2 regions of the Butyrivibrio sp. FC2001 genome follow, and region 1 is predicted to be linked to the other one. Evidence: predicted binding sites of a transcription regulator. Region 1 holds the regulator's gene; the other holds the start of a gene.
What was found. The regulator NrdR, encoded in region 1, represses ribonucleotide reductase genes. The targets are predictions, from matches to a motif close to CACAANATNTTGTG.

Region 1 (5,931 bases):
ATGGACGAAAATTATCCTTATGTTCGACGCTCCCTGAAGTCTTGCAACTTCAACATAATCCATATTCTTACATCTGAGGAACTCTCCTCTTACAATTCTGGCAAAGCTTGGTATAAAGGATATTCCAAGAGCTATTGCGACCTGGTAGGTTCCGGTTCCGAAAAGGCTGACAAAAACCAGTGACAGCAGAAGACTCGGAAAAGCCAGCATCGCATCTATGATTCTCATGGTGATCTCATCACCTATTCCGCCAAAATATCCGGTAAGAGCGCCGATAATAGTTCCTATGCCCGCGCCTATGAGAATTGTAAACGTAGCGATGGCAACAGTGATCCTGCTTCCGTACATAACTCTGCTGAACACATCGCGTCCCATGTTGTCAGTTCCCATAATGTGCTTAAAAGAAATGCCCTGAAGCTTTGCAGACGCATCCATCTTAGTCGGATTGTAGGGGGTATAAAAAAGCCCTACGATTACCATAAGCAGAATAAATCCTGTGATAATAACGCCCAGAAGCAGGAAGGTATTCCTCTCTCCGGTGGCCTTATTCTTTTTAAACAGCGAAAAGAATTTTTTCATCATTCCTCCACCTCGATTCTGGGGTCAATGATTCTGTAAATAATATCAACCAAAAGATTGATAACAAGTACCATGATTGCTATGCCCATGATAATAGCCTCAACCACAGGATAATCACGGTTATTAATAGAAGAAAGAAGTATGCGGCTCACTCCGGGTATTCCGAAAACCTGCTCAATTACTATACTTCCGGCAACCATATCTGCAAGTGCCATTCCCATAAAGGTAATTACGGGGATCATGGCGTTTTTCAAAACATGAAGATAAAGAACAGCATTGGTGGTATTACCTCTGCTGTACGCAGTTCTTGTGTAGTCCTTACCTGCTTCCTCGATAACGGAGCCTCTGAGGAGCTTTGTAGCCATGGCTGCCTTTGGAAGAGCTATGGCAAATGCGGGCAAAATAAGGTATTTCAAGAATCCTTCAAGATCCTTGGTATATGATACAAAACCTCCCGGCGTAAAAATCTTAAGGATAACGCCGAAAAAGAAGGTCAATAATATTCCTGAGAAAAATGGCGGTACAGCCATCATGATCTGGTTAATAACCGAAATGACATGATCAATTATTCCGTTCTCATACTTGGCAGTGTAGATTCCAAGCGGAATTGAAATGATGACCATGATAACAAAGGACATTACCGCGAGGGTAAGTGTGATCGGGATCTTTTCAGCAAGCATGCCTGCTACAGGCATCTTGTAATCATAGGAGGTTCCCATGTCTCCCTGCAAAAATGCGAAAAACCAACGAAAATATCTGACAAGAAGCGGATCGTTGAAGCCCAGCTTCTCTCTGTACTGTGCTATAAGTTCGGGTGTTGCCTCTGTACCGAACATTCTGGTGACAGGATCACCGGGGATTAGACTAAAAGCAAGGAACACGCACAAAGATACAACGAATAAAGTAAGCACCATGCTCAAAACTTTTTTCAATATATATCTCATATGCGTGTTCCTCTTTTTTTTAATAATGTAGTACACCAGTCTTAAAAAAACTCGCCCAGTGTTACTGTGCAGGCTTAATCTTTGCTAAATCCTGCGCGTAAAGCGGATAGAATGTATATCCTGTAAATTTCTTGTTAAGTACTACAAACTCCGGAAGGTCCTGAATGTAAACATTAGCTGCCTTCTCTGCAAGAATCTTCTCGCATTCCTTGTAGTTCTTGGTCTTCTCATCATCATCTGTAGCTGCAACAGCTGCATCTAATGCTGCATCATAATCAGCATCATTGAAGTTCATGAAGTTGTTATGAGCATCAGATCTGAATCTGCTAAGAAGTGCATAAGCTGTAAGTGTAGAAGCGTCTACACCAACAACAGTTGACTGGAAGTTGCGGTTTGTGTAAACATCATCAAGCCATGAATTCCACTCAACCTCCTGGATTGTTGCGTTTACGCCGATCTCCTTGAACTGCTCTACAAGCACCTGTGCTGTATCAACATGCTGTGTGTAGTTTGAAGGAACAGTTATTGTGAAATCAAATCCGTTAGGATATCCTGCCTCTGCAAGGAGCTCCTTAGCCTTCTCGATATCCTGGTTGTAGGTATCGTTAAGTGATGCATCAAAGTATTTTCCAAATGAAGGGAACATACTACTTCCAATCTCAGTTCCCTTACCATCTGATACAAAGTCCATGATGGTCTGAGGATCGATTGCGTAGCAAAGGGCCTGACGTACCTGTTCGTTATCAAAAGGCGCCTCTGCGTTATTCAGGTAAAGAGCCTGAACAAGGTTCATTGTTCCTTCATAAACATCAAACTTGTCTGAAATCTGAGACATCTGAGCTGATGTTACGCGGGCATACATATCAATTGATCCACCCTCAAGATCCATAACAACTGAATCAGGGTTAGCTTCAATCTTAAGTGTTACGTCTGCGATGTATGCGGGCTCGCCCCAATACTCATCAAACTTTGTAAGTATTATGTTTTCCTGAGGTGAACGTGATACAAACTTATAAGGGCCTGTTCCGATGGGGTTACCCTCGGGATCCTCGTTGGAAGCAGGGATAATAGCTACTGTCATGTATGCCAAGAACTCTGTGTTTGCTTCCTTAAGTGTCATTACAATTGTGGAGTCATCCTGGATCTCGACTTTATCAATATTAGAAAAAGCCGATATCAACGGATCTGTTCCATCGGTACCGGCATTACGCTCTATAGAATATTTAACATCCTCTGCCGTAACCGTGCTTCCATCATGGAACTTTACTCCATCTCTGAGTGTGAAGGTATAAGTCATTCCATCTTCAGAAATTGTATACTCACTGGCTATAGCAGGCTGAAGATTACCATCCTGATCAGGCTTTACAAGTCCCTCGTATACATTAAACAGTACCTCTCTGGTTCCCGCCGATTTTGCAATGTGCGGATCCATACTGTCAATATCCTGAGGGATACCTACGGTAATCTTAGAAAGATCATCTGCTCCTGCGGTGTTATCAGCGCTCTCCGTTTTACTGTCCGTAGTAGAACTAGCTGTCTCGGTCGCATTAGTTACATCCGGGGTAGACTCCTCTGCCTTTTTACTTGAGCATCCACTCAATGTAAGAGTCAGTGTCGTTAACACAACTAAAAGAGATGAAAGGCTTCTCCTTCCAATACTTTTCTTTATCATGTTACAATCCTTCTTTCTTTATTTAGTTTTTTGTCCTATAAAACTATACGGAAAGAAGTCTGATATGTCAACAAAGCATTACTCTTTTTTCAGCAAAGGTGTGTTTTTATCTGTGGCGTCAGTAATGACTCCCTCTTCTTCCTTCTCAAGGACGATCTTAAGCTCATCCATGAAGGTATTAACATCCTTGAACTCGCGATAAACAGAAGCGAATCTAACATAAGCTACCGGATCAAGATTCTTCATCTTCTCCATGCAAAGCTCACCGATAATTCTGCTGGGAATCTCCTTCTGCTCAAGATTGAAAACCTCTGTCTCCACAGCGTCAACGATAGCGGTAATCTGTTCTGCGCTTACAGGTCTCTTATGGCATGCTCTGAGCACACCTGCTTCAATCTTCGCACGATTATAGGGTTCACGATTGTTATCCTTCTTGATAACAATAAGCGGAATAGTCTCAACCTTCTCATAGGTTGTGAATCTCTTACCGCAGGAATCGCAAACACGTCTGCGTCTGATGGATGTGTTTTCATCCGCAGGTCTTGAGTCAATTACACGAGTGTTGTCTTTACCGCAAAAAGGACACTTCATAGCATTAACCTTTCTGTGCATCTTGCACATCTAAAATCAATATTTAGGGTATAAATTCTAAACCCACACAAGTTATTGTAACATCTATAATCGCAATTTTCTATATAAAAATTGCAAAATCGCGCATAAAATTCACAAAAACGCGCAAACAAAAAGAGCAGTTGCTAAGCAACTGCTCGTAAAATCGTTAATTTTTATTTCTTCTGTAAGAAATCCGGAATCTTAAGGCTCTTAGCTTCTACAGAGCTTCTTACTTCAGGAGTACGGTTAAGTCCTGATGCAGGTCTTGTAGGCTGCTGTACGCCAACAGGTCTCTGTGTCTGTGCTGACTGAACCGGACGAAGTGTATCGATAGTCGGCTCAGGAGCGATCTGCTGAACCTGAGGCTGTACCTGCGGCTGAACCTGTGCCTGCTGAGGTGCTGCACCGGGTGTAACAGGAGCAGCTGTAGGCTGCTGAGGTGCTGCTACGGGCTTTGCAGCAGGTCTTGCCGGCATGACGTTTGCCTTGTCATCGATACCTGTAGCAATAACTGTGATGTTACATGTATCAGACATTGACTCGTCATACATAGCACCGAAGATGATATTAACATCATCGCCTGCAAGATTTCTAATATAATCAGATGCGGTTGAAGCGTCCATAAGTGTGATATCACCGGAAACATTGATGATAACATTGGAAGCTCCATCGATCTTTGTCTCAAGAAGAGGAGACTCAACTGCCATCTTAACTGCGTCTGCAGCTTTGTCATCACCCTTACCGGATCCAATACCGATATGAGCGATTCCCTTATCCTTCATTACTGTCTGTACGTCAGCAAAGTCGAGGTTGATTACTGCCGGTACATTGATAAGGTCTGTGATACCCTGCACTGCCTGCTGAAGAACTTCATCAGCCTTCTTAAGTGCATCGGGCATTGTTGTACGTCTGTCAACAATCTGTAAAAGCTTATCGTTAGGAATAACGATAAGAGTATCTACATTGTTCTTAATTGTGTTGATACCTGAGAGTGCATTCTGCATACGAACACGAGCTTCGAAAGCGAAAGGCTTTGTAACAACGCCTACCGTAAGAATACCCATATCCTTAGCTATGCTCGCAACAACAGGAGCTGCACCTGTACCGGTACCGCCACCCATTCCGCAGGTAACAAAGACCATGTCAGCGCCCTTGAGTGCTTCGGTAATCTCTTCCTTGCTCTCCTCTGCGGCCTTCTGACCGATCTCAGGCTTAGCGCCTGCTCCAAGACCCTTGGTCAGCTTCTCGCCAATCTGCAAAAGCTTGGGTGCCTTGCAAAGCTGCAAAGCCTGCTTATCCGTATTAATTCCGATGAATTCAACACCGGAAATATTTTCTTCTACCATTCTATTTACAGCGTTATTTCCTGCGCCACCAACCCCAACAACGATAATCTTGGCACCGGATTCAGCCTCATTTGACTTAAGTTCAAGCAAGATAGTGCTCCTCCTTCATAACCTAAAACTCCTACAAGCCATTTTATAATTATTTTATACAATTTACAACCTTGAAAATTAATTTTTTTCTTCAAAAGTTATATTCTGAGTATTCTCATCATATTCTGACATTTCAAGGATGCCGCTCTTTCCCTGGAGTTCCGGCAAAATGTATTGTAATTGTATCACTTTTTCATCTATGTTGTCATTAGTTCCGAGACTAACTTCTACATTTTCGAAATAAACATAAAGGTGATAATCGCTGTCAAAGAAGATTTTATCTGCATTCAGGTCATATTTATTAAGTAATTGTGTAATATCAAGAATTTCAGCAAAAACCTCTTCATTTTCAACGGGAAGCTTCTCATGAAGGACTATATAGTCAAAGCTCAGTCCAAGTACAAGCGGAACATCATCGGAAGGGTCCTTCGAGGTCTCGACCACATATCCGTTTCTGTCAAAGTAGATATATCTGTCCAGGTACTTAACGTAGCCCGCTACTGCCTTTTCATAGACATTTATCCTGACCGTATCAGGTGCAAGGACCTCTACGTCCATCTTCTCGATAAAGGGAATGCCTGTTATGTCCTTGTTTTTATACTTCATGGACAGATAAATCGAATTCTTGCTGAGGTTATCCGTCATTATCATGTTCATGATCTCTTCGTCCGTGTAGTGGATATTACCC
Region 2 (5,931 bases), on a different contig from region 1:
GTCCTCATCAAGAACATAAATAAGCTTAGGGAATGCAGGAGTAATATAAACTCCCTTCTCATTCTTAACACCTGTGATTCTCTGCTTGAGCATCTCCTCGATAACAAGTGCAAGGTCATCTCTGAGCTGTCCTTCAGGAACCTCGTCAAGATACATAAATACTGTGATGAAAGGTGCCTGTCCATTGGTTGTCATTAATGTGATAACCTGGTACTGGATAACCTGAACACCGCGCTCGATTTCCTTGCGGACACGCATCTCAGCAATCTCTTTTATCTGCTCATCTGTTGCTTCCATGTGTGCATCGATGAATTCCTGGCGCACTTCTCTTCTGAACTTCTGTCTGCTGACATCTACAAAAGGAACAAGGTGTGAAAGAGTGATACTCTGTCCGCCGTACTGTGAGCTTGCTATCTGTGCAATAGCCTGTGTAGCAATATTGCAGGCAGTTGAAAAGCTCTTGGGACGCTCGATCATGGTCTCTGAAATAACTGTTCCGTTCTGAAGCATATCCTCAAGGTTTACAAGACAGCAGTTGTGCATATGTTGAGCAAAGTAGTCAGAATCATGGAAATGGATGATTCCATCCTTGTGAGCCTTAACAACATCCTCGGGCAGAAGGAATCTGCGAGTGATATCGCGGCTAACCTCTCCAGCCATGTAATCTCTCTGTACACTGTTTACAGTGGGATTCTTGTTGGAGTTCTCCTGCTTAACCTCCTCGTTACTGCACTCGATAAGTGACATGATCTGCTCGTCTGTAGTATTAGACTTACGAACAAGAGCATGACGATAACGATAGGTTATATACTTACGGGCAACCTCGAACTTCCCGGACTGCATGAGGCCATCCTCAACCATATCCTGGATTTCTTCTACGCTGGCAGCTCTGGTAAGCTTTCCGCACTTCTCCTCTACCTGCGCGCCGATATTTTTAATTTGATCGTCAGACAAGCTCTGATCCGGAGTCACTTCCTTATTTGCTTTCTCGATAGCTGCCAAAATTTTTGAGCCATCAAAAGTAACTTCTTTTCCGCTTCTCTTTATAATCTTCACTGGTTAACCCCCTGGAAATATATGAATAAATTTAAATTTTTAGAAAAATAATAGCCACCCGAAACTATATCTTGTGGCTATATATAAACTATAATACATTATATTGTATAAATCAAGTAACAATTTATCGTTAGCGAAAATTTCTCACAAACTCAAGCCTGCTCAGCATTCTGAGGTATTTTGAGAGCCTTACGGTATCCGTTATTTCGTCTCCTGACTCGTAGTATGTCGTCTTGAATCTAACCACTATATCTTGTGGTTCATTAAAAATGATCTCATTATCCGGAGTGTTTTTAGCTTTTAACCCCATAACATCCCCAAGATGATTGATTGTTCCGTGATTTCCATCTATAAGATGTATGTTGTCACCGAGAATTTCCTTATATAAAGGCTTAAAATAATTAAAATGAGTGCAGCCAAGAACAAGACCACTATATTTTGTGTCTGAAGCATCAAGAGTCTTAAAGCGCTGCCTTATATATTCCCTCACCTCATCACCTTCAAATTCTTCTTTTTCAGCAAAGGTTACGAGTCCCGGCATCTCAAGAAGATCAGCCTTGTGCCCTATATCCACTCTGTTAAGAAGCATCTCAAGCTTCTTCTCTCTTAAGGTAACGGGAGTTGCCATAACAAGGATTCTTCTTTCATCCTCGGGAGACTCCTCCACTGCAGGCTTAACTGCGGGCTCCATACCAAGTATGGGAAGATCGTATTTTTGTCTTACCATGGAAGCGCCTACACTTGTAGCAGTATTGCAGGCTATTACGATAGCATCCACCTTCTTTTCTATAAGAAAGCGCACTATGCCATCCACATATCCCTTTATCTCATCCTCAGACTTGGTTCCATAGGGTACGTGCCTGGTATCTGCATAAAAAATATATTCCTCATCGGGAAATCTGTGGTAAGCCTCATGTAAAACTGATAGTCCGCCTATACCGGAATCAAAAATTCCTATTCGCATATCGTTCCTCGTTGTTGTATCATTATTAATTATGAAAGAATCATTTACACTCGAATTACAAAAATTATATGACGACTCACACGTAAGCTCCCTTGTACAGGAGGTATGTGAATACTACGCATCCGGTCTTGACTACGAGGACGGTTCTTATATGGAAGAAATAGAGCCTCGTGAAATCTTCGAGCCGGTTTATATTCTTTTCCTTCTTCAGAGAAGAGAAAGCTATCTCGATGAGTTTTCCTACATCCGCAAAAAATATCCCCATCTGTTCACAAGCGTTGAACAACTCTATGAGGATATTCTTATTCATATGGATGTAAATGCCCTCGAAAAAACCAATGCAGATAAACTCTCATCTGCCCTGGATAATAAAATCACATCTGACGAGATCTTTGATAAAATCAATTCCTTGTGCATGCAAAAGGATGACATTTCAGATGCTCTTGATGGATTCTGCTCCTGGATCCACAACTTTTATTCCTGAACCTGAGCGTATTTCATAACACAGAATAAAAGCTGTCCCTCGTACTGAATCTGTGCCCACTCACCGTCATCGCTGACAGCAACTCTGTCAAGGACGGTGCCCTGCGGTACCTGAACTACAATAAAGTCATCACTTGCAGTGCTGGGTGTATTTCTAAGATTAAGGTCTGCAGTAGTTACGATCTTATCACCGGTCTTGGTATAGCCGGCAAGCTCTCCCACAACCGTTTCAGTGGTGGTCTCTTCGTCAGGATCTGGCACAAAGTATTTGTCATATACCTTATTCTTTAAGATCATTCCAATCAGTACCAGTATTACGATACCAGTAATAATAGAAGAAATCCTTACTATTAAAAGAGGAAGAAATTCATTCTCTTCATCATCGTAATCGTCTTCAGTATCTCTTCTTTCTACTTCCTTACGGTGCTTTTTCCTAATAAATTCCTGCTTTTCTTTTTTGGGTTCAGGCCTTCTTTTCTCTTTCTTAGGAGGCTCAGAACGCTTTTTTTCCTTCTTGGGTTCAGGTCGTCTCTCCTTTTTAGAAGGAGCAGGTTCTCTGTCTCTGCTTTCAGATCTTTCTCTTGCAGATTCTCTCTTACTGCTTTCAGCCCTGGGGCTTTCAGGTTCTCTCACAGGTTCTTCGTACTCTACCTCAAAATCCTCATCCAGATAAAACTCATCCGAATCCTCGCTGAGGCTTTCTCTTTCCCTGTCCATGGCTTCATGCTGTGTTCTGTAGTATTCTTCTCTCTCCTCTGCACTTAAAAAATCCAGCGGATCCTGAATCTCAATATCTATTTCCTCTGTTGCCTGTTCGTCATTTATTATCTTTTTTCTGTAGTCGTTAAAATTCCTGATATTGTCCGACATGACTTCTCCTCCGGGAAATCCCTTGGTCAACATCTCCCCCATATAAAAAATAATTTCCAGTAAATTAAAAACAGCTCGGGCAGACCTGGTTGTCTACCCGAACTCTATATTATCACATAATTTAATTTAATTACATTCAAGAAACAACCTTGTCGATCATGCTCTGCAACTTAGCCTTGCTCTGTGCGCCAACTGCCTGATCTACAAGCTCGCCATCCTTAATAAAAGCAAACATAGGAATGGACATAACTCCGTATTTCTGAGCAATCTCAGGCTGCTCATCCACGTTTATCTTGCCAACCTTAAGCTCTCCGTCATACTCCTTGGCAAACTCGTCAATCATAGGAGCCATCATCTTGCAAGGTCCGCACCAGTCAGCCATAAAGTCAATAAGAACCGGAAGCTTACTGTTGAGAACTTCTTCCTCAAAGTTGTCTGTTGTAAATGTGTACTCAGCCATCGTCCACCTCTTTCCGCGATAAGTACTATCGCTTTGCATAAAATAATGTAACAACCCTACCGCTTGATAATATATTTGAAGATCGGATTTCCTTTTGCGGAAAACTTCTCCTCATATTCTGTCATTATGTTACCTTCATTCATGGATGAATCATTATGAAGATCATATGTAACTGCCTCTGCATGCCAGCCTGCAGTATTCAGCTCCATAAGTGAAAAATCAAAAAGGCCTCTGTTATCTGTTTTAAATTCCAACTGTCCGTCTTTTTTTAATATCTGATCATATCTTCTAAGAAAAGTACTTGATGTAAGTCTTCTCTGAGCATGTCTGTCCTTGGGCCAGGGATCTGAAAAGTTAAGGTAAATCCTGTCTACTTCATTCTCCTCAAAGACCTCTGTAATGATCTCAGCTTCCATTCGGATAAATCTTACATTTGTAAGCTCCCGCTCTGTCTGCTTCTGTACTGCTCTTAAAAGAACACTTGAGTATTTCTCAATTCCAACGTAGTTGATGTCCGGATTGGCCTTGGCCATATCCATAATAAATCTTCCTTTTCCGGTTCCAACCTCTATTCTGATAGGATTGTCATTCCCGAAAACCTCTTTCCATTTACCCTTGTTTTCTTCCGGGTTATCGATGGTAAAGGGACTTTCAGCAATCCTCTCTCTGGATCCGGCTACATTTCTAAGCCGCATATAAAAAATCACCTTTCAAATATAAATTAATTGTACCATAAATAGAGAATACGCCAATAGCCACTTATTGAAAAGTTTTTTGCAGCTTTATCTTTGGTTTTATCCTCTTTTAGTGTATCATAGATTAGCAGAATGTTGCTATAAGGAGTTTTTAATGAATCGCAGATATTTTGTGGAAAAACTGAATAGAGGTGCATTAATATTCTCATTTATTGCTATTTTTCTTACGAACACATTTGTAAGCCATGCTGAGACTGATTTAGAAAGTGCTGCAGCCTCAAGAAAAGAGCTTCCTATACAAAGTAATGAGATTCCGGGATGGCCAGAAGGCCCTCAGATCGGTGCCGAAGCTGCTATCCTTATGGATGTTAATACAGGAACGATTCTCTATGAGAAAAATATACATGAGGAATTATATCCTGCCAGTACCACGAAGATCATGACCTGTCTTCTCGCTGTAGAAAATGCAAGCCTCGATGACAGGGTCGATTTTACATACGATGCAATTCACTCAGTTCCCGCCGATGGTTCCAAGATCGGTATGGATGCAGGTGAGTACCTGTCACTGGAGGAATGTCTTTACGGAATAATGGTCGGAAGTGCCAACGAGGTTTCCAACGCAGTCGCTGAGCATGTGAGTGGTTCAATTGATGGCTTTATTGATCTCATGAACGAAAAGGCAAAGTCCCTTGGCTGCACCAATACTCACTTTGCCAATGCGAACGGTCTTCAGGATCCAAACCACTACACAAGTGCCTATGACCTGGCTCTGATATCTGCTCAGTTTTTCTCAAATGAACTTCTTTGCAGAGTTGGTAATACTCCAAGATATCACTTTGAACCAAGTGCCGGTCAGCCTGATGATTTTTATCTTAATAACAAGCATAAGCTTATAACAGGCGAGGTTTCCTACGAAGGAATAATCGGAGGAAAAACAGGTTACACCGATCTTGCCAGAGAAACACTTGTAACCTGCGCCGAGAAAAACGGAATGAAGCTTGTCTGTGTTGTATTTATGGAGGAATCCCCGGCACAGTTTACTGATACAGTTACACTTTTTGATTACGGCTTTAATAACTTCAAGACAGTTAATGTTAAAAGTGAAGAAAATGGATATATCCCCAAGGACAATTCCTTTTTCTCATCCGATAAGGACTTCTTCACCACACAGAGCTCCTTTTTGGAATTTGCAAAATCAGATTATGTAATACTTCCTGTGACCTCTTCTCTGTCAGATGCAGTATCCACAGTATCCTACGATGAGGACGCAGAAAGTACAGGACATATAGCCACTATCAATTACAGCTTTAACGGTGTTCCTGTTGGTTCAGGGCATATTATTATTTCTCAGAATACAGCTCTTTCCTCTGATGTGAATCCGGAAGCTGCTGCCAGCATGATAT

Region 2: a site for NrdR is predicted at 1,119-1,132, ahead of nrdD (anaerobic ribonucleoside-triphosphate reductase). Genes of this name have one in related genera too.

The regions. Positions count from the first base shown of each region.
Region 1 is NZ_KE384134.1:137,997-143,927, forward strand. It holds gene G601_RS0119650 (ABC transporter permease) at 1-579, opposite strand, end outside; gene G601_RS0119655 (ABC transporter permease) at 579-1,511, opposite strand; gene G601_RS0119660 (ABC transporter substrate-binding protein) at 1,585-3,195, opposite strand; gene nrdR (transcriptional regulator NrdR) at 3,274-3,786, opposite strand; gene ftsZ (cell division protein FtsZ) at 3,981-5,243, opposite strand; gene G601_RS0119675 (cell division protein FtsQ/DivIB) at 5,322-5,931, opposite strand, start outside.
Region 2 is NZ_AUJH01000022.1:40,968-46,898, reverse strand. It holds gene nrdD (anaerobic ribonucleoside-triphosphate reductase) at 1-1,056, opposite strand, end outside; gene murI (glutamate racemase) at 1,187-2,020, opposite strand; gene G601_RS0111060 (hypothetical protein) at 2,052-2,504, shown strand; gene G601_RS0111055 (hypothetical protein) at 2,495-3,415, opposite strand; gene trxA (thioredoxin) at 3,510-3,833, opposite strand; gene trmB (tRNA (guanosine(46)-N7)-methyltransferase TrmB) at 3,890-4,528, opposite strand; gene G601_RS22945 (D-alanyl-D-alanine carboxypeptidase family protein) at 4,683-5,931, shown strand, end outside.